3 regions of the Metabacillus sp. 22489 genome follow, and region 2 is predicted to be linked to each of the others. Evidence: riboswitches for the same ligand, from Rfam matches in the RefSeq annotation. Region 2 holds a riboswitch; each other region holds the start of a gene.

Region 1 (7,487 bases), on a different contig from region 2:
TAGCTGTTGGCATCGTCATTCTTTTCCTTGGGATGATTGATTTTCAAAAAAGGGATGTGAAATAATGTTTTGGAATTTAGTGCAATCTGAATTTTTAAAAATGCGGAAAACTTATATATGGCTTTTATTATTTGTCAGTCCAGCGTTCGCATTTGTTGCTGGATTTCTGACCGAGCAGGTTGAAGGGGCACCAAATGAATGGGTGATCCCACTGGTTATTATGACACCCATCCATACCATCTTGTTCCTCCCTCTCATTATTGGTGTGTTTACAAGCTTCTTATGCCGATATGAGCACAAGAATGGCGGATGGAAGCAATTATTAAGTCTTCCTGTGAAAAGAACGAATGTGTATCTATCGAAATTCTTTCTTACGATTATGCTTATTGCGATTAACCAAGGTCTTGTTTTAGTAGAATGGCTTGCGATAGGGTTTATTAAAGGATTTGAAGACCCGATTCCTTATGATGTCATGGTAAGGAGCTTTGTTGGCGGATGGATTGCCACCCTTCCCCTTGCTGCGATTATGTTACTCATATCGATGGCATGGTCTAGCTTCGCCGCACCTTTAGCATTTAACGTGGTGTTTACAGTACCGAATATTTTAGTAGCAAACTCAGAAACATATGCACCCTTCTATCCATGGGTCCAACCATTCCTCACAATGATTCCAAAAGGTGGCGAAGGACCATGGGGCGGATTTTTCATGTCATTCGAATCACTCGTCTATGCAATAATCGGCGGATTTATCCTCTTCTTCGCCAGCGGTCTTATCTACATCAACAAAAAGGCAGTGTGAGTAGCAATTTGGGGACTGTCCCCAAAACAGTGCAGTCCCCAAAGTTTTAACACAAGTAACACCGTTTGGGGGACTGTCCCCAAATCAACGAAATCCCCCTATTAATGTGCCACAAACCTTATTCTATCAAGATTGGGGACAGTCCCCCACTTTAATGACATTAGCTCAATTCCCTTGTAAAACATCCTTTTCGGGGACTGTCCCCCCTCCCATCCTCTCTCCCACCAAAAGGGACTAATTACCTACCCAACGGGGACTGTCCCCAAAAATCTATTAAAATTATCTGGAAAATGCGAAACTTTCTCCTATTTAATTCGTATTAGGTGTTGTGAGATGATTATAGTATGTTTAAGGATATGAAGTTGAGGTGGGTGCATGAGTTTTTTTAGCAGGTTGTTTGGAAAGAAGGACGATGCTCCTAGGTCCGTCGAGGAACGGAATGTATTTAACCTTCAGCCAAATGATATTGTGACATATGATTTAGAGGATTATAAGGTTGTTGGAAAGATTAGTTATGATGACCATGGCTTCAAATGGTATGCATACCAGCTTGAAGGTGTCGCAAAAACGATTTGGTTAAGCGTTGAGATGGACGATGAGCTTTACCTTGGTATTTATGAAAAGGTAAAATTAAAGCTGGATGAACCGATCCCGAAAAAAATTCGTCATGAGGGAATTACTTATTACCTTGATGAATCAGGGAAAGCACGCGTAACTGGCATAGGAAGAAATCAGAATATTAATGGTATGATTTGTGAGTACTATGATTATTGTGATGAAGAAGAAGAAAAGTACCTCTCTGTTGAAAAATGGGGAAGCGAAATTGAAGTAAGTGCTGGTTATGATATTGAAGAATATGAATTAAAATTTATTGCAAGCAAATAGGAGGAATAAACAATGTTCAAATTTTTTAAACGTGTAAAAACAGTTGTTGACTCAGAGCTTAATGCATTATTAGACAAAGCAGAAGATCCAGTAAAAATGCTAGACCAATTTATGCGCGATATGGAATCAGATATTCGCGAGGCAGAAGCAGCTGTTGCTAAGCAAATTGCCAATGAAAAAATGCTGCAAAAGAAATATGAAGAAGCACAAAAAATGGTTGAAAAGCGTGAAGAACAAGCGCTTAAAGCAGTTGAAGCTGGAAACGATGATTTAGCTCGCCGCGCGCTAGAGGATAAAAAGCTTCACACACAAACAGCGGAAACATTAAAGGAATCATACGAACGTGCGAAGCTTGATTCTGAAGCTGTGCGTAAAAAGCTTGATGAAATGAAGGCTGAATATTATCAAATGAAGCTAAAAAAGGATTCCTTAAAAGCTCGTGCGGAATCTGCGAAGGCAAAAACAAAAATGAACCGTACCCTTTCTGGTATTGGTTCTGACGAATCAAAACGAGGCTTCGAACGAATGGAAGAAAAGGTTCTCCAATTTGAAGCAGAAGCAGAAACAAGTGAAGACTTACGCTCTTCAAACAAAAGCCTTGATGATGAATTCGAATCATTAGAAAAAAATGATGTTGATGACGAGCTTGCTGCGTTAAAACGTAAATTAGGAAAAGAGTAACAACCTATTACGTACACACTACAAGTGAATCAAACAAATACGTATGAAGGGACTGTTTCAACGTGAGGGCTCATCCTTACTAAAAACAGCCCCTTTATCATGAAAACAAATTCATATTCCAAAATGAAAGAGGGTGAGTCAATGAAAAAACCACTTCTTTTTGTTATGCTATCTTTTTCACTCCTTTTAGCCGCTTGTGGAAATATTGAAGGATCAACGAGCGGAACGATTTTCAAAGATGAAATAGCCGAATATATCGATACGAATTATATCCTTCAAGACGTTGTCACAGGTCAGTCAGGATCAAATGACATCTCAGAAATCTACCTCGCAGAAAACAAATCAATCGATGAAGTGTCAAAAGAACTACAGGATCATGAAAAACCACGTGAAATAAGCGAAAAGGTCAATAATAAGCAAGTCCTTATTTACCAGGATGTTTTTATTAGTCTAACTCTTTCTGAAGAAAATCAGGATGACACAATGGTCGAAATATCCTCCTATGACTTTGTCCGGAACAATTATCATCCTAATTATTTCAATGGATTATTTGCATTATGGATTTTAGATGATATTCTTAGGGACGATAATTGGGCAAACAAAAGGGAAAGAAAATGCTCTGCAACAAATGATGACTGCTATGAAGGATATGGAGCATCAGGCGGTACATATAAAAGTTCAACAAGCGGTTCCACTTCTGTAAGAGGAAGTACGTCAACCGTTCGTGGTGGCGGACCTGGTGCTGGAAAATAAATTTTCACTAGGAGCAAAAAGAGTCAAGAGGGAACCTCAGGAACTCAACCGAAAGCAACAAAATTTGTCATTATAGCTTTCACAAAAAAATGAATATGAGAAAGGATGAATCAGATGGAACCATTTATTTTAACGGCTGTCTACTTCGTAATCGCCATTATTATTGTACTTATTGGATTAGTTATTTTCGAATTCCTTACAAAGAAATATAAAGACTGGGATGAGGTACTAAACGGAAACCACGCTGTCTCTCTTTCGATTGGCGGGAAAATCGTCGGTATCTGTATTATTCTATCCTTCTCGATTTACCATAGTGCGAATGTGTTAGATACACTGATTTGGGGCGCATACGGAATTTTATTGCAAATGGTTGCTTATCTTCTATTTGAGCTTTTCACAAGAAAATTCTCTGTTGAAGAACAATTGCAAAAGGGAAACATTTCAGTCGGCATTATCAGCATGTGTGTATCGATCGGCCTTGGATTTGTCATCGGTGCATCGATTACGTAACATAAGGAGACGACTTTTATAGTGAGTGAGAAAAAGAATAAACAAAGCAAAGCGATTTATTGGGCTTCAGGGATCGTTTCCGTTTGCGGGATTATCTTCGAGGTTCTATTCGGCGCAGCTGGTTCTTATTTACTTGGTGATGGTGTAAAGCAATACACCCTCACCATTTCTCTTTTTCTAACAGGAATGGGAATCGGTGCGTCAATAAGTGAAAGAGTAACAAAAAATTTAATTTTATCATTTGTTTGGATTGAATATCTCATTGGAATTCTAGCCGGATTTTCAACCTTCCTCCTCTTCGGGGTATCCGCGTTTTTAAGCGAAGGAATGGATTCATTATTCCTTTATACGATTACATTAGTTGTTGGAGGATTAACAGGTGTTGAATTACCGATTTTAATTCGTAAAGCAAATGAAATTGGTGTCACCGTTCAAAAAAGTACTGCACGAGTGCTTTTTTCAGACTACGCAGGTGGATTAATTGGTGGTATCCTCTTCGTCTACTTGTTTCGACCAGAGTTTGGCCTAGTGAAAACAGCGTTTATCGTAGCATTAATTAATGTCATCGTGGCACTCTGGATCCTTCTCTATTTTAAAAAGGAAATAAAAACGTTCAAACGCCATTTTACAGCTGGGATTGCAATCTTCCTTCTGCTCATCGTCGGGATATTTTTCGGTGAGGAAACAGCGTTTACGTTTGAACAAAAGCTTTACCGAGACCCGATAATTTATACAGAGCAAACCGCCTACCAGCAAATCATTTTAACGAAGGAACAAGGTGATTTGCGGCTTTTCCTTGATGGTCAGCTGCAATTTAGCTCAACTGATGAGCATCGCTATCATGAGACACTTGTTCATCCTACAATGGCAACAGCGGAGAAAAGAGAAAACATTCTTATTCTTGGCGGCGGTGACGGCTTAGCCTTACGCGAGCTGCAAAAATATGATGAGGTTAAATCGATGACACTCGTAGACCTTGATCCAAAGGTCGTTGAGCTCGGTAAAACGAATCGTGATATCGTCACATTAAATAAACATTCGTATGAGGATGAACGTGTCAATGTTGTTAACGAGGACGCGTTTCAATATTTAAAAAGGGACAAGCAATTTTACGACGTCATTCTCGTTGATTTGCCTGACCCGAATAATGAATCATTGAACAAGCTGTATACACTTGAGTTTTATCAGCTGCTGCGAAATCATTTAACACCAGGCGGCTCAATGATGATCCAGGCAACGAGCCCAACGTTTGCAACAGAGGTTTATTGGTCGATTAACCAAACCGTTCAGGCTGCTGACCTACAAACAGCCAACCTTCACGTAGATGTCCCAAGCTTTGGAGATTGGGGATTTGTTCTTGCGAAACGAGAGCCCGTCAACCTAAAAGATGCAAAAATAACCGTCGAAACGGAATTTTTAACGAATGATGTCCTCGATGGTCTTACAACGTTCGGCAAGGATATTGACAAAGATATCGTCGATGAAAAGGGGCGAAAAGTACCAATCGAAACAAACACACTAACCCGTCCAACGATTATCGAAAAATACGAAAAAGCATGGAAAAGCTACTAAAGCAAAGCGAGCAACCTCTTGGGGACAGTCCCCAATGAAGGATGCTCGTTTTTATTATATTTGTTTGTCGACAAATTACGACAATTTCACATATAATCTAGGAAAAAAGAATGATGTGATGAGGCATTTTATGATAGAATGTAAGAAAAAATAGAATTATTCTACTAAAAAGGCAAACTCATCGAAAGGTGAAGACGCAAAGCTACAGACCTAAAGGAAACTATGGTGGCTGAGTTACCAAAGGAATAGCGAAAAAGGTTATTACCAATGGGAAATAGCCTTTTTTATTTACACAATTTACTTTTAGTGACTAACTGTGAGGTACTACGATGTTAAAATCAAAGCGTTCAGCCTACTTATTCTTTTTCATTCTTATTGCAGTATACTACGCTAGTCTCATTTTATTTCACGACAATCTCTGGATGAGAGCCTTTATCGCATCCTTTCTTCCCATTGTCGCAGGCCTTGTAAGCTTTTCTTGGACGTTTAAAGCTTATCAAACGATGGCAGATAAAAATCGCTATTTTTGGCTCCTATTTAGTATTGGGATTTTATTTTTTACGCTATTTCATTTCACCTTATTATGTTTTCTTTTAACTAACCGGACACACAATATAGAAATCGCTATCATTTTATTATCCGCTTATTTTCTATTTCTTACCGGGTTAGCATATAAAATTAGACAAATCAAAACAAATCCAAATCGTCCTTTTTTCTTTAATCTCATCATCTTTATGACAGTTGTCATGACGGTTAGTATTCATTACATCGTAAATCCTATTTTGCCTTATAGAAATTTCTCGCTTTTCTCAACGATTATTTCGTTATGCTTTCCAGTCATCATTTGGAGCATATCATTTACAATCACTTACTTATTCTATCTGTTTCCCGCTATCCAAGATAAAAGGTCTTCCCTTTTTATTATGGGCGGCTCTATTATTCTAGTTATCGCGGATGTCATCTATATTTTCCAAAATCTAAAAAATGATTTTTTGCCAGGGAATATGACTGATCCATTGTTAACGATTGCCATCTTAATCATTGGACTTGGAGGCTTGTACACGAAGGAAAAGGCAAATGAGCGAGAATGGTTTACAGATACGTTAACAAAAAATAATGGCTATATCTTCCCTTACTTAAGCGTCATGATTTTACTCGTCCTTTATTTAGAAAGCACAAACTGGTATTTTAATTCCCTTACGATCGGTCTTTGCCTAACCTTGTTTTTAATTATTGGCAGGCAAATTCTTTTAGTAAGAAAAAATTATTTATTAATTGCTGAATATCATCATTTAGCATACCACGATCCTCTTACAGGCTTATACAATCGCGCAAAATTAACAGAGGATTTTACCCAGCTTCAAGAAAAAGTGGATTCAAGCCCGAACCCAATTGCATTGCTTTTATTCGATTTAGATCGATTTAAAAATATCAATGATTCGTTTGGACATTATATTGGCGATAGCCTATTAGAAGAAGTGGCGAAAAGACTAAAATCAATCGCAAAGGAAAGTGCACGCATTTACCGAATGGGTGGCGATGAATTCATCTTTCTAGTAGTCAATACGACAAAAGACGATAGTATCACAACAGCTAAACAGATTCTAGCTGAATTTTCTAGGCCATTTAAAATTGCTGACTATGACATAACGATAACACCGAGTATTGGCATCAGCATGTATCCAGAAAACGCAGCAAACCCTGTCTCTTTACTTAAAAATGCTGATGCCGCCATGTATTTAGCTAAGGAAAAAGGAAAAAATAACTACCAATTTTATTGCTCTCAGCTAAATGAAACGATGAATCGAAAAATGCTGCTTGAAACTGAGCTGCGTAACGCCATTGGAAAAAATCAGCTGCAGCTCTATTATCAGCCTAAAATTGATTTGAAAACGAGAAAATTAGTTGGTATGGAGGCATTATTACGTTGGCAACACCCTACATTAGGGGTCATTGCACCAAGTGAGTTTATTCCGATTGCTGAGGAATCTAGACAAATTATTAGCATTGGCGAATGGGTGCTTATGACAGCCTGCAAGCAAAATAAACTGTGGCAGAATAGCGGGCTCCCCTATCTTTCTGTTTCCGTCAACGTCTCTGTCCGCCAATTTCAAGACAGTGATTTTTTATTAACGGTTAAAAGGGTCATTACTGAATCTGGACTTGATCCACAGTACTTAGAACTGGAAATAACAGAAAGCATCATGCAAAACATGAATGAATCGCTACTGATTTTATCCGGGCTAAGAAAGCTTGGAGTAAAGCTATCGATTGATGACTTTGGAAC
Region 2 (7,487 bases):
AAACAGGTACTATCATTTCTAGAATCCCTTAAGAAAGAAGAATTAATCGTAATAAAAGAAGGTAGCATAATGTGAAATTCAACATTATAAAGAGATGGAGACCTTTTGCAAAGTTGAAAATTTTGATTGCTATGGATTGGAGGATGAAATGTCTTCTTGTAGAATCCTATATTTATTTAGCATTAGGATGGCATTTGAAAAGATTACCATTTTCGAATGTGGCACCTTCTCTAGGACTTCAAATGGATGAAACAACCTATTTACCTATGCCAAATAGAAAAAAGGAATTATTAAATATATCCCAAGCAATTCGAATTATGAATAGGTATACCTTTTGGGAAAGTCAATGTTTAGTTCAGGCATTTGCTGCGATGAAAATGTTAGAAAGACGAGGAATAGAAAGTACGCTATATCTTGGTACAGCAAGAGAGGAAAACGGAAAGTTAATTGCCCATGCTTGGCTGCGAAGCGGGCCTTATATTGTTACAGGCTTTGAAGGAAAAGATAAGTTCACGATAGTAGGGAAATTCGCCAAAAAAATTGGAGGCAAGGATTGTGGAGAAATTTCAACTTGATATAGCAAGCATCCCAAATGAGCTTAATGTTATTTTACAGATTTTAAGGAATCAAAATAGCTATAGTCCTATTCCAACAAGAACATTGTCCTCTTTCCATTGGAAAAGCTTTATAAAACAGGCTAAACACCATCGTGTTTTTCCAGTATTATATAAAAAAATAAAAGATGTTGATCAATTTATAGTTCCAAAAGAAATAATACAAGAATTCGAAATTGAATACCGACAAAACACATTTATGATGCTTAAATTAAGCGCGGAGATAGACTTAATAAATCGATTATTTTCTGAAGAGGCTATTAAGATATTATTTTTAAAAGGTCCGGTCATTGCCCATGATCTGTATGGTGATATTTCACTACGTACTTCAAGTGATTTGGATTTTCTTATTCAGATAAAAGATCTTCAGAGAGCTGAAAAAATTTTAATGGAAATGGGTTATATAAAAAATGATTATATTAAGTCTGTCCTAAATGATTGGAAGTGGAGACATCATCATTTTGCGTTTTATCATCCTCAAAAGAGAATAAAACTTGAAATTCATTGGAGGTTAAATCCAGGACCAAATGCTGAACAAAGCTTTAATGAATTATGGAAAAGGAAAAGAAATAGTAACTTAACGAACACAAATGTTTTTTATTTAGGGAAAGAAGATTTGTTTGTCTTTTTAATATCACATGGTTCTCGTCATGGTTGGTCAAGACTTAGGTGGCTACTAGATATTCATTATCTCTTACATAAAGATATTGACTGGAATTTAGTGAAGCATCTTTTACGTAAGTATCAGTTAACACACATAGCGGGTCAGGCGCTTCTACTATCCAATTCTCTCCTAAATACTAAGTATCCACATGAAATCAAGTTTTTAGTAAATAAAAGACGTTCTCGTAAATTAGCACAAGATGCAATTTTTTATCTTGAAAGAATGGTTAACCTTCATACAGAGCCTCTACCAGACGAAGTGGCATCATACCATTCGAGGCATTTGTTTTCTCTAAAATCGATGAATCAAAAACTACTATTTATAATAAGTTTACTATTTCCTTTCTCAGAAGATGCGGAAACTCTACCATTACCAAAAAGGATGCATTTTCTTTATTTTCCTTTACGTCCTTTTTTATGTGCTTGGCGAAGAGCTAGGAAGCATGTATAACCCTAGGAGGAACAAGCAATGTCAGATCTTTTTTATTTTTTAAGGCAAATCCAGTCGTTCGCAGGCAAGAAATTATTCGTTAATTTTTTTGCAATGGTATGTATTAGTTTGTTAGATGGAATTGGAATTTTGCTATTAATTCCAATGATAAGCATAAGTGGTGTAATTGAGGTCGAACCAAGTGGACAATCTGTCATAAGCCTTTTTTCATTTCTACAAGATGTTCCAACTGAAGCTGGCTTAGCGGTTATTTTATGTTTGTATTTACTTATTGTCATTAGTCATAACTTTTTCCAACGAATGATTACTGTACAAAACGCTAAAATACAGCATGGGTTTCTTCGATATTTACGTGTTGAAACATATCGTGCTATTTTGCAAGCAAATTGGGACTTTTTTATAAAAAATAGAAAATCTGATCTTATCAATATATTAACAACTGAAATCGTTCGAACAAGCTCAGGTACGCAATCGTTTCTACAATTTATGTCATCTCTGATTTTCACGTTGATCCAAATTGGTCTAGCTTTTTTCCTTTCTCCGGCAATTACTTTATTTGTTTTACTATGTGGAATTATTTTATTAGTGTTGAATCGGAAGTTTTTAAAAACATCTATTGCACTAGGTCAGCGGAACTATCATTTAGGAAAAGAGCATTTAGCTGGGATAACAGAACAAATTAACGGCATTAAGGATGTAAAAAGCAATACATTAGAACAGTCAAGAATCAACTGGTATCAAATGATCACAAAGCAAATATTAACTGAGCAGGTAGACTATACAAAGCTGAAAATGAAAACACAATTTTATTATCGAACTGCAAGTTCTATTTTTCTCGTAATCTTTATTTATTTTGCAATAAATCTTTTTCATGCACAAGTAGCGCAGTTAATGATGATTGTATTAATTTTTTCAAGATTATGGCCGAGAGTTGCAGGGATACAAGGTTCTTTAGAACAAATGGCAACGATTCTACCAGCATTTAAAGCCGTAAAAACGATGCAATATCAATGTTATGAAGCAAAAGAAATAAATTTAGAAAATTTAAACGAGATTATGCCTCTAGAAATTACCCAGGAAATGGTTTGTGAGCAGGTTTCATTCCGCTATCATCCTACATCTGAATTTGCGCTGAAAAATATTAATCTTACTATTCCTGTTAATAAAATGACCGCAGTTGTCGGTCGTTCAGGTGCAGGGAAGAGCACACTAATTGATTTGTTAATGGGATTAAATTATCCGGAAAAGGGAAATATCGTCATCGATGGAGTTCCTTTAACAAGCGATATGGTTATCGCATTAAGAAAAGCTGTAAGTTATGTACCTCAGGAACCATTCCTTTTTAATGCAAGCATTCGGGAAAATTTATTACTTTTAGTGCCTGATGCAACTGAGGAAAGTATTTGGGATGCATTAGATTTTGCCTCTGCAGCTGAATTTGTGAGAAAGCTACCACAAGGGTTAGATACACGTATAGGTGATCGTGGTATTAAATTATCTGGGGGAGAACGACAGCGTATCGTTTTAGCTCGCGCTATCCTTCGAAAACCATCGATTCTTGTACTGGATGAAGCTACAAGTGCTCTAGATGTTGAAAATGAAGCGAAAATTCAACAATCTATTGAAAGATTGAAGGGAAGGATGACAATTATTGTAATCGCCCATCGCTTATCTACAATTCGCCATGCTGACCAAGTAATTGTTTTAGATGAAGGTGTTATTGTGCAAAAGGGGCAATACCGTCAATTGGCAAAGGATAAACGAAGCGTTTTTGGACATTTAGTTAGTAATCAATTAGAGGCAAATTATTAATTATTGGCTCTTTTGAGCTACTGATTATAAGGAGTTTTGCTCTTGAAAAGACGTATTAGATACTTGATTCTAGCAATTTTTATGTTCGTATTGTTTCTTATTGGATATACAATTTGGGATAATAATAGAATTATTGTCACCGAGGAGGAAGTTTTGATTAAAGATTTACCTCAAGAATTAGAGGGATTTACAATATTGCAAATTTCTGATTTGCATGAAAAAGAATTTGGGAAGAATCAGAAAAAATTGATCGAATTAGTTAATTCCTTACAATATGATTCGCTCGTAATAACGGGAGATTTATTAGCTGATCAAAATAGTCTGAATTATGATCCGATTTATATGTTATTTGAAGGGATTCGAAATAAGGAGCATGCATTATTTGTCCCAGGTAATACTGATCCTGTTAAAAGCTTTAATGTTAGAAAGAATAGAAGTGAAAAACATGAATTTATACAAGGATTGGAATCTCGAGGAATAAAATTATTGGATTCGAATTATTCAATTACAAAAGGAGGTTCAAAAGTTTACTTTGTGGATTTTAAAAAGTCATTACAGGCAGAGAATAATAAGAGCGAGATAGGTGGAATTGAAGCATTGCAATTAGCACGAAATGATATGTCGATCTTAAACAATTTAACAGAACAAGATGTGCTTATTGGATTGACACATTATCCAATTGTTGATATCCAAATTGACCAAATTAAAGCAAATCCTAATATGAAGTTTCATAATTTTGATTTAATTATGGCAGGACATTATCATGGCGGACAAATAAGATTACCTTTTCTTGGAGCATTATTTGTACCAGAGCCTTATTATAAACATGGTGGTTTATTTCCTCCTTCAGATCGAGTAAAAGGCTTATGGGAATATCGGCAAACTAAACAATATGTTAGTGCAGGGTTAGGAAGTAGTAAAGCCATCTCCTTTTTAGGATTCCGGTTATTTAATACTCCAGAAATAAATTTAATTAGCTTTAAAAATAGAGGTGAATAATACAATGATAATTTTTAAATGGATGATAGCCTTTTTCTAAACTTATTCTTAAATCGGATATAAATCTTAATTATATTGGAGAGAAATGGAAACTTGGTAATGAAATAGCCCCAAAGTATTGCTTTTAAATCATTTGAATAAACCTTCTTTTTCTTTTTATCAATTGTAATAAGCTTACCAATAATTTGATTTATTTCAATTGGACCAATACTTTTTGAATTTAAATCACCTTTTAAGAATACATATTTTGGATTCGCTTTATCTATGTATAATAAACGGTGTGTTAGCAATTGCCCAGAGGATGTATAGTAAAGAAGGATATCACCCCGTTTAACTGTTTTTAGATCAAATTTAGTATATCTGCAAATATTTCCTTCTTTTATAAATGGATACATCGACATACTTGATGCTGGAAGATCCATCCAGCCATATGTTTTAATTGTATGGAGCAATAAATCGATCGTGTCTTGATTAAATTGCATGAGTCACCAACCTTTTCTTCCTTCTTCCAGTGATAACTTTTCAATAAACTAGAAATATATTAGCGTTTTATTAAGAACGAGTTAATTGAAGGTTTTGCTATCATTTTCTATAGTAAGTATAACGATTATAGTACTTGCTGAAAAGAAATAAAAAGTGACAGGAAAATATCTATTTTGACAATTTCAAGAGAAGTTCATTATAAAGAACAAATAAAGAGCATAATTAGTGAAATTTCACCAATTATGCTTATGTACATTATTTATTTGTTTCATTCTTAAGCTTCCATTTATTAAATTCTAAGAATTCCCGAAATTGTTCTTTAGATACACCGGATTTCATGGCATCTTGCACTAATTTCGTCCATTCATAGTCTAGTTCATTTGAGTCATTTTCATTTTTATCTAGAAGTACATTTACAGACACTCCAAGCACTGCAGAAACCTTTTCTAAAAATTGAACAGAAGGGTTGGATTGGAGATTGCGTTCAATGGAACTAAGATAAGATTTTGCAACTCCTGCTCTTTCTGCTAATTCAGATAATGATAAATTTTTCTGTGTCCGATATTTTTTTATTCTAGGACCAATCACGTCAAGTCACCTTCCTTTTTGTTAGTTATAGTATAACATATAAAGAAGGAAAGGTTTTATATGGAGAACATAATAAGAAAAAAATTATATCAAATAGTTCTATTATTTAGGAGGATGTTCTGCTTTTGAAAAAAACTCTTTTATTTCCTCGATACTAATCCCTAGCTCGAGAGCCTCTAAAATCATTTCAACCCATTCACGATCTAATTGTCCATCCTTTTTAATTTTATCAATAAGCTCACTATTCAATATGTACCCCTCCTAAAATACTTTGATGTATTCCAGGCAGTCCAGCCGTCATAGTATGTACGATACATTAGACCTGTGACTTTGCGTCCCAATTTTTCAATAGGTTTGCCTTTATCTGTTCATATTAACGTTTTCATTATATAAATCAAAAGTCCTCTGTAGAAATAGACTTTTTGACTACAATCTCTATTATAAAAATAAATTTTCAGAATGTTTGTTGATTGGTGTCGAGGGAGTAAAATTTTATTATTCTTCGTCATTTGTAATCTATTTGTAATAATACATAGGTATTAATGCCTGAAAATGCGCTAAAAATCAGATGTTGTTATGGTAATTTAAGGAATCTTTAAATGAACTTAAAGTAACCTTATGTAAGGGATGTTGAATGTTGTCGAAGAATAGTGAATTTTGTTAGAGTGGATGATTTTTAACGTTTTGTCCTTTAAACAAAGAGAAAAAAGCAATTGGAAGACCAACTGCTACTTGAAGTTACTTAAATATAGCATTTTGCGTTAGAAAGAAGATCCCACCGTTTTGGATATTAATATGAATATGTGGTTCATATAGTTCACGTAATGCTTCTTTTTCTAATGTGTAACAATCAGGTTTTTCCTCAATGTCCTCGTAAAAATGGTCTAGTAGCTTTAGGTCATCTTCCCATCTTTTTCTCGCTGAATCAGCCCATGAATGATCCTGACTTTTAACATATTGTTCAATGAATTGTTCAATTCTCTTTAATCCACTTTGTGGTTTTATTAATGGAGTCATTGTAAAACAAAAGTCAGGTATTTTGGGTGTTAGATTAAGTTTTTCTAATTTTTCTTGGAAACCCTCTACAAGTGTCCCACTAACTAAATGTAGACCAATTGAATGAATTTCGTCTTTTTTCATATCACACTGATAGGAAACAATGATATTTACACCGATCCAGGGTTGTAAGGCAATGTTTCCGTTATTCTCATGTTCAACTTTTTCGTATAAGCGGATAAACCTGCCTAACCGTTTTGTTGCTTGAAAGATTTGATGAAGCCGTGGTGAACCAAAATGCATAAATTCACCTTTTAGATCGGAAGGGGCTTTTTGTTTGTCTGTAATAAATGTTAGTTTCATTGGGTTAGGTACACCGTTTGTTTTTTCAAGATAATGCCAATAGAATGGACGATTCATTAGCTCCTTATCCATTTCTATCGTAAGTTGCACTGTTAAGTAACCAGGGTTATTTTCTATTAGTTCACAGGAGTTAGCGTTAAAAAAACTTTCAAGAAAGTTGTGTATTTTTTGTTGTTCCATCTAATTTTTTCCACCTCTTGCAATCAAGTTGCTTTTCGTTTTTGTTCTTCTTGTGATTTTTGGGCAAAATCTAATATTGATGCTAAGTTTTCCATTTTAATTTTCATTTCACCATCAGATTTTGAGTGATACATAATTTCCTGAACATGCTCCTCAAAATTTTTTATTTCTAACCTTGTTAAAATTTCATCTAACTCTCCAATTACTTTTTCAAACAAATGAATTTTTTCATATAATAGTTTTAAAATATGCTCTTCTACAGTATTCTTCGTTGCCATATTGTAAATGTGTACGTCATGTTCTTGACCTAAACGGTGTATACGTCCAATTCTTTGTTC
Region 3 (7,487 bases), on a different contig from region 2:
AAGTTAGATTTATTACTCTAACTTCTGGGGGTCGGTACCTCTTTACAAAAGAGAAAGGGCTTCTTATATTTATTCTGCCATATATACTATTACTTTTGATAAAATTCTTCAGATGAAAACCTTTCAATAAAGTGCTGATACGGATAGTATGTCTTTCCTTTCAGCTTTTGGGGCATCAGGATGCTTGCTTAACAAGTCCTTTACTTCCTCTTTGCTTAACCCTAAATAAATATACAAATCCTTTTCTTCTATTAATGTCGGATATCCAGATAGACTCCCTTTTGGATTTTTAAAATTCTTTAGTCCATCCCCTATAAAATAACCTAAAGCTGCTAACCCTAATCCTATCCAGAAAATCGATATCCATGTTGTACTCTCCTTTGAATCAAATCTATAACTTGAATATAAGTAACAAATAAGCCCATCAATCTCCTAAGCAATTCACATTCTATCCAGCATTACGTAACTTATTTTCTAAAACCCTATGTAATTTCATTTGACATTTCACATGATAAGAGCTGCTAGCAAGCTTATTAGGATTAAACTTTCCAATCAATTGCCGAACATCTTTATCATGAACAATTAGTTTTCGATATCGTTCATCTATTAAATATTCCCGGAACCATTCGTGCTTTTTTAATTGCTTTAACACACTCTCTATGTCTTCTTCATCAGCCTTTAAAAAAGGGAGATAAACAAGAATATTTAACATATCAACTAATATTGCCAATGCCTTTCCCTCCAAATTAAATCTCTTATTAAACTTTACGGTCATTCAGATAAAAGGTTTCATGTTTTTTCCATTCATTCACTTCATTAAGGTAATAAAAAAAGGGAGATATCGATTTGAAAGGACAGATGAAGGCATGTATCCAAACAATTATGGAGTACTTCCAAAATATACACACTTTTTGCAAGCATACCTTTGATTTATAAGCTAAATAACTACGGACTATGTTATCAGTAGCTTTTGCCTTTCTAAATAAAATCCTTTTTTAATAGTTCTAAAGTACAAGTAAACAGTTATAAATCTATCATATTTCTAATAAATAAAAAGCCTTATAGCTATTTACGAAAAACACGTTAACTCTTATGCTTCATTACAAACATCTTGATAAAAATCATTTGTTTTCACACTCAAAAAATGCATGATAAACTCACGATAATCAATGATTATATATTCCTATTTTTAGCGAAAATTGGCAAAATTTGTTGACGTTCAACTATTGTGTATACTACATTTGAATTATCATAGTTCTAAAATTCTTGATTCTGTGATAATAGTAGGAACGCTTTTTTCATAGTTTTTTAACGTACGATAATGGCAAACTCATTGAAAAATGGGGACGCAAAGCTAGAGGGGCTAAAGTGTAGATTTTTCATTATACACCATGCCAGCCAGTTACCGAATACGACGGAAACTCCGTCTTATTCAAGGTGGAGTTTTTTTGTTGCTTAAAAATTTTGAAGGGGGAATCGAAGCTTGACTATGCCAATGAAAGGTATCTCAGAAGATCAGACAAACACAAACATCGATATTGAAGGTGCAATAATAGCTAAAAAGCATTACGTGTATGAGGTTTTACCTGTATCAGACGAAGAGCTATTAATTGAAGTAGCTGAATGCTTAGCCAAAACATTCTCAGGTGTTAAATCTGGAAATGCCTTCATTGTAGAACCAGTCGTTTTATTATTGAAAATATCATATGAAACGATGAAAGAGTTTATTTTTGATTTCCTTAAACAAACAGTTAATCAAGGTTTAACCATCATCGCTAGAGAGAAATGTACTGGGAAAGTGATTGGAGCCGTTGCTGCCGAGTCCTTTCAGACAATAGAATTAGATCCTCCCCTACTAAAAGGTGATTTTGCTCCTTTTAATAAAATAAATCAGATTACCCGCTATTTAGTAAAAAAGTATGAGCAATATATTTACAATAAATTAGGAAGAAAAATCGTAAAGGAAAAACATATCCGTATTTTTCTAACCGGAGTGATGCTGGAAAAAAACAAAATGTACATAGCAGCCGAAATGAGGCATCTCTTAGAGGAAATTTGTAAAAATCGAGGTTATCAATATATTTTCTCAACAGCTCCAAATCACCGTTCACAGAAAATGAACGTACGATTAAATTACCACATGCCATTGGATTGTAAAGGGGTTCCGATTGCTTACTCATATGCAAAGGATCCGGTTTTAAAATACTTACCAAATGAATTAGGTGAAGATTGTAAGCTATTTTATAAACAGCTAACGTAGCCCTATATTTACTTTATAGAAAAAGAAGTCCTCAATCATTACTTTAGAGGAGGACTTCTCTCGGTATAGAAACATTTTTAAGAAACTGTACTTAGTTGGATAGGAGTTCAAGAAGAAACAACTAATCTAATTGAAGAAAATCTTCACGGTGAAAGAGAACGACGAGCAATACTGAAGCTTTCAGGTATTAAAGAAGGTATTGAAAAGTTAGCAAGAAAATTTTATGACTATGTCCTCTACTTTCAACAAGGATTCTATGATTTCGCATGATTCCATCGATGTTTTTATTATTTACTAAACTATTCATTTATCTAATATAATCCTCCATTCTCTTTCCCTTGTCTATCCCTCTCTATTATTAAACGATAGATTTCTTTTAGCATATATTATACAAGTGAAATTACACCTACAAAAGCTTAGAAATACTAGATTTTCAGGCTTCTTGTCCTATACATATTTAGAAATCCCCTTCATACTATGTACTCTTTAAGAATTTTCTTGATTAAAGTAAGGTGAAAATAGGTCACATCGAATTAAGTAGAGAATGTTTAGGATAAATCATACTATGTGACCATACTGTAACGAACGGAGGATGTAGATTCACTACAAATCAGTGTAAGATGATGCAAACTAAATTCTTGGTGCCTTCGCTACACTGATTGTCAAACTACTGTAACTTGAGGGAGGAATAAAAACATGATCACGAAAGAAGTTATTCCTGTAAATGAAATCACAAATTTCAAATCACGTGCAGAAGAGTTTTTTCCTATCAAATGGTATAAAGAGATGCTTCTCAATCACCCTGTGTATTTCCACGAAGGTACAAATACGTGGAATGTGTTTAAATATGAACACGTGAAACAGGTATTAAGCAATTATGAAGTTTTCTCAAGTGAAGGAACAAGAACAACTATTTTCGTAGGCTCAAATCACAAACAACAAAATCCTTCATCCATCACAAACCTTACAAATGTTGATCCACCCATGCATCGAAAAAGTCGTTCTTTGTTAGCAGCAGCCTTCACCCCTCGCAGTTTAAAAAACTGGGAACCTCGTATTCAACAAATTGCAAAAGAGCTTGTTGAAGAAATTCAAGAAAATTCAGTTGTAAATATTGTTGATGCCCTTGCTTCTCCATTACCTAGTCTAGTCATCGCTGACTTATTTGGCGTTCCGCTCGAAAACAGATATCAGTTTAAGAAATGGGTTGATATTCTTTTCCAGCCTTACGATAGAGAAAGACTGGAAGATATTGAATTAGAAAAGCAAAAGGCAGCGAAGGAATATTTTGAGTTTCTTTACCCAATTGTCGTACAAAAACGGGGAAATCTAACTGATGATATTATTTCTGATTTAATTCGAGCTGAAGTTGATGACGAAAGATTTACGGATGAAGAAATCGTTCAGGCAACAATGTTGCTTTTAGGTGCTGGTGTCGAAACGACAAGCCACGCGATAGCCAATACGTTCTATTCATTGCTATACGATGATCCATCGATTTATGAAGAGCTAAGAAACAAGATTGAACTTGTTCCAAATGCTGTTGAAGAAATGCTTCGTTTCCGATTCCACATGTCACGTAGAGATCGCACCGTTAAACAAGACAATAATCTATTAGGTGTTGATTTAAAAAAAGGTGATGTCGTCATTGCTTGGATGAGTGCATGTAATATGGATCCTGATATGTTTGAAGATCCATTCACGATGAATATTCATCGTGCAAACAATAAAAAGCACCTAACATTCGGTAATGGACCACACTTCTGTTTAGGCGCACCACTGGCACGATTAGAAATGAAGCTTGCACTAGAGGCATTTATTCAAAGGTTCTCTCGGATTGAAGCAGTTTCTGGGTTTGAATTAGAGAACAATTTGACAGTTTCAGCTACGGGTCAATCTCTAACAAATTTGCCAATGAAAGTTTATGAATAGAATCAATCAATAGCTAGTGCATAACTCATTTTTATTCCCCCAGTCCTCTGCGCTGCTGGGGGAGACTGTTTTTGTTATAAAAGGACATAGTCGTTTATTTATAAATATTCTTTTCCCTTTTCCAGTAATGATCGTTCACCTTTTCTCTCATTTGTTTCTTCTAATAAATTCATCAATTTTATTTGGTCCTCGATACCTTCCTGTATACTAGGCCATTTATCTACACCATTCATTTAATTTTGTAAAATTATCTTCACAAACTCCATTACTGGTAATTCTAGTAGTAGAAGTCTACACCAGCCATATTTCAACACTTCATCATCACACTTCACTTCGTTTGAACGAAGGAACAATAGGAAAAAATATATTAAGTCATTGAACATATAAGTAAATTATTATATATTAATATGCGGATGAATTCGGGAGGTGTAATAATGAAAGAAGCGACAATTGATATAGAAAAAACAGCATCAGTTTTAAAGCTTTTAGGTGACAAAACTAGATTAACAATGGTGAAAATGCTGGATTCAAATGATTGCTGTGTATGTGAATTTGTTGAGGTTTTTAAGGCAAGTCAGCCTGCCATTAGTCAACATCTTCGCAAATTAAAGGATGCTGGAATTGTCAAAGAAACGAGAAGAGGGCAATGGATTATCTATTCATTAAATAAAGATAGTGATCATTATTCTTTAGTCGAAAATATCCTTCAATACCTGCCGAATCAAGATTATCGTATCAAAGAACTAGAGGAACAAGGATTACGAATTTCATGTGAGTAATGGAGGATTAAATTCATGACATCAGTTATTTTAGCATCAGTGATTTTTATACTCACACTTACACTTGTCATATGGCAGCCAAAAGGGTTATCTATCGGTTGGTCTGCATGTGGCGGAGCGATTCTTGCTCTACTTGTAGGTGTTGTAGATTTTAAAGATGTCATTGATGTGACATCGATTGTATGGAATGCAACACTAGCTTTCGTTGCAATTATTATTATTTCACTAATCTTAGATGAGATTGGATTTTTTGAATGGTCAGCCTTACACATGGCAAGAGCCGCAAAAGGTAACGGGATTAGAATGTTTGTTTATGTTAGTATTCTCGGAGCTATTGTTGCTGCCTTTTTCGCAAACGATGGGGCTGCATTAATTCTTACACCCATTGTGTTAGCGATGGTAAGAAATTTAAACTTTAGTGAAAAAATGGTGTTCCCATTTATTATCGCAAGCGGCTTTATTGCTGATACTACTTCACTTCCATTAGTGGTAAGTAACCTTGTTAACATTGTATCAGCTGACTTTTTCAATATTGGTTTTGTTGAATTTGCATCAAGAATGATCATTCCGAACTTTTTCTCATTGGGTGCTAGTATCTTGGTTTTATATCTCTTTTTCCGTAAAAGCATCCCAAAAGAATATGACTTAACGCAATTAAAAAAACCAGTAGAAGCGATTCGCGATAAAAAGATGTTTAAATTGTCATGGATTGTTTTGGGAATCTTGCTTATTGGTTATTTTGTAAGTGAGTCATTCGGAATTCCAGTTTCTTTCATTGCTGGAATCGTTGCGATTTTCTTTCTAATGATGGCAAAAAGAAGTTCAGCCGTTAACACAAAAACCGTTATTAAAGGAGCACCTTGGGCAATCGTATTTTTTTCCATCGGAATGTACGTTGTTGTTTATAGCTTAAGAAATGTCGGTTTAACAGATGTTTTAGCTGACATGATTCAGGCTGTTGCAGACCAAGGATTATTTACAGCTACTGTTGGTATGGGTTTTATTGCAGCTATTTTATCTTCAATTATGAATAACATGCCAACCGTTATGATCGATGCGCTCGCTATTTCCGATACTAGCTCAACAGGTGTTATAAGAGAAGCGCTTATTTATGCAAATGTCATAGGTTCTGATTTAGGACCAAAGATTACACCGATAGGTTCACTGGCTACATTACTATGGCTTCATGTTTTATCATTAAAAAATGTAAAAATCTCTTGGGGAACATACTTTAAAACTGGAATTATTTTAACAATTCCAACCTTGTTCATTACCCTAGTTGGTTTATATATTTGGTTACTTATCATCCATTAAATTTACTTAAAAAGGAGCAAACAACATGGCGAAAAAAACAATTTACTTCTTATGTACTGGAAACTCTTGCAGAAGCCAAATGGCAGAAGGCTGGGCAAAAAAATATTTAGCTGAGGGGTGGAATGTATATAGTGCTGGAATTGAGGCTCATGGCTTAAATCCAAATGCTGTGAAAGCAATGAAAGAAGTGGGAATTGATATCTCAAATCAAACGTCTGATATCATTGATCCGGAAATATTAAATAATGCTGATTTAGTTGTTACTTTATGTGGAGATGCTGCAGATAAATGCCCAATGACACCACCACATGTAAAACGCGAGCATTGGGGATTTGATGACCCTGCTAAGGCTGAAGGAACAGATGAAGAAAAATGGGCTTTCTTCCAACGTGTTCGTGACGAAATTGGAGAAAGAATTGAGCGTTTTGCTAAAACTGGTGAATAACAACAAGCTAAGGTCTCCAAATCAAGGAGACCTTTCGCTTTGAATGTTCTAATGTTATCTACAATTTTTCTTTTTCCGTTTCAGCTGAACAGCAATTTTTGCTTTCTTCCTTGTTTTCTTCTACCTCTTTAATCACTACATTACAACAATTTGCATCTTTCATAGAATCCTTTTTGAATAAATTAAACATATATATTTCCCCCATTTCTTTAAATGAAATAAAAGATAAAACCTGATAATGTTGACATTGTTACCACCGATAATACAAAAGTGAAAACTAATTCCCGTTTAAAGATTGACTTTAATAAAATGACCTCAGGCAAGCTTGCACCCGCTGAGCTAATCATCATAGCCATAACAGGACCTAATGCCATCCCTTTCATAATAAGAATCTGTGAGATCGGGATCATACTTGATAATCGTATATATAATGGGATCCCTATAATTGCGGCAATTGGAATCAACCACCAATGATCATCACCAAAAGCTGTTGAAATCCATTCAGTTGGTACTAATCCATGAATGATTGCTCCTATTGCTGCACCGATAATGAGATATGGATAAACACTTTTCATTAGAGCTATTGTTTCTTCGAATGCTAATTTCATATTAAATTTTTTATTGCCTTCCTCATAACCAGACATCACAACATTTTTTACATACTTTTCAAATCCCAATGCTTCAAGAACAAAACCAATAACAATTGAGAAAATACTTGTCACTACCGTATAAACAATCGTTACCTTCCACCCAAGAA

The links. A riboswitch is a leader RNA that binds a small molecule or an ion and turns the genes downstream of it on or off. The one in region 2 is predicted to bind cyclic di-GMP.
Region 1: linked by a shared signal. The riboswitch ahead of ACTJJ9_RS06395 (EAL domain-containing protein) and the one ahead of ACTJJ9_RS15880 (anti-repressor SinI family protein) in region 2 are both predicted to bind cyclic di-GMP.
Region 3: linked by a shared signal. The riboswitch ahead of ACTJJ9_RS21095 (hypothetical protein) and the one ahead of ACTJJ9_RS15880 (anti-repressor SinI family protein) in region 2 are both predicted to bind cyclic di-GMP.

Annotation. Positions count from the first base shown of each region.
Region 1 covers NZ_JBQENT010000007.1:94,276-101,762, forward strand. The annotation lists gene ACTJJ9_RS06360 (ABC transporter permease) at 1-65, shown strand, start outside; gene ACTJJ9_RS06365 (ABC transporter permease) at 65-799, shown strand; gene ACTJJ9_RS06370 (DUF4178 domain-containing protein) at 1,175-1,684, shown strand; gene ACTJJ9_RS06375 (PspA/IM30 family protein) at 1,697-2,365, shown strand; gene ACTJJ9_RS06380 (DUF4247 domain-containing protein) at 2,507-3,118, shown strand; gene ACTJJ9_RS06385 (DUF350 domain-containing protein) at 3,233-3,628, shown strand; gene ACTJJ9_RS06390 (polyamine aminopropyltransferase) at 3,647-5,200, shown strand; cyclic di-GMP riboswitch class I at 5,362-5,442, shown strand; gene ACTJJ9_RS06395 (EAL domain-containing protein) at 5,530-7,487, shown strand, end outside.
Region 2 covers NZ_JBQENT010000027.1:41,847-49,333, forward strand. The annotation lists gene ACTJJ9_RS15845 (lasso peptide biosynthesis PqqD family chaperone) at 1-75, shown strand, start outside; gene ACTJJ9_RS15850 (lasso peptide biosynthesis B2 protein) at 132-575, shown strand; gene ACTJJ9_RS15855 (nucleotidyltransferase domain-containing protein) at 556-1,728, shown strand; gene ACTJJ9_RS15860 (ABC transporter ATP-binding protein) at 1,747-3,540, shown strand; gene ACTJJ9_RS15865 (metallophosphoesterase) at 3,583-4,539, shown strand; gene ACTJJ9_RS15870 (S26 family signal peptidase) at 4,554-5,021, opposite strand; gene ACTJJ9_RS15875 (helix-turn-helix domain-containing protein) at 5,278-5,610, opposite strand; gene ACTJJ9_RS15880 (anti-repressor SinI family protein) at 5,713-5,859, opposite strand; cyclic di-GMP riboswitch class I at 5,892-5,979, opposite strand; gene ACTJJ9_RS15885 (YqhG family protein) at 6,349-7,149, opposite strand; gene ACTJJ9_RS15890 (SNF2-related protein) at 7,173-7,487, opposite strand, start outside.
Region 3 covers NZ_JBQENT010000045.1:37,986-45,472, reverse strand. The annotation lists gene ACTJJ9_RS21100 (hypothetical protein) at 449-730, opposite strand; cyclic di-GMP riboswitch class I at 1,314-1,410, shown strand; gene ACTJJ9_RS21095 (hypothetical protein) at 1,484-2,260, shown strand; gene ACTJJ9_RS21090 (cytochrome P450) at 2,960-4,192, shown strand; gene ACTJJ9_RS21085 (ArsR/SmtB family transcription factor) at 4,627-4,971, shown strand; gene ACTJJ9_RS21080 (arsenic transporter) at 4,987-6,285, shown strand; gene arsC (arsenate reductase (thioredoxin)) at 6,311-6,730, shown strand; gene ACTJJ9_RS21070 (hypothetical protein) at 6,789-6,920, opposite strand; gene ACTJJ9_RS21065 (permease) at 6,940-7,487, opposite strand, start outside.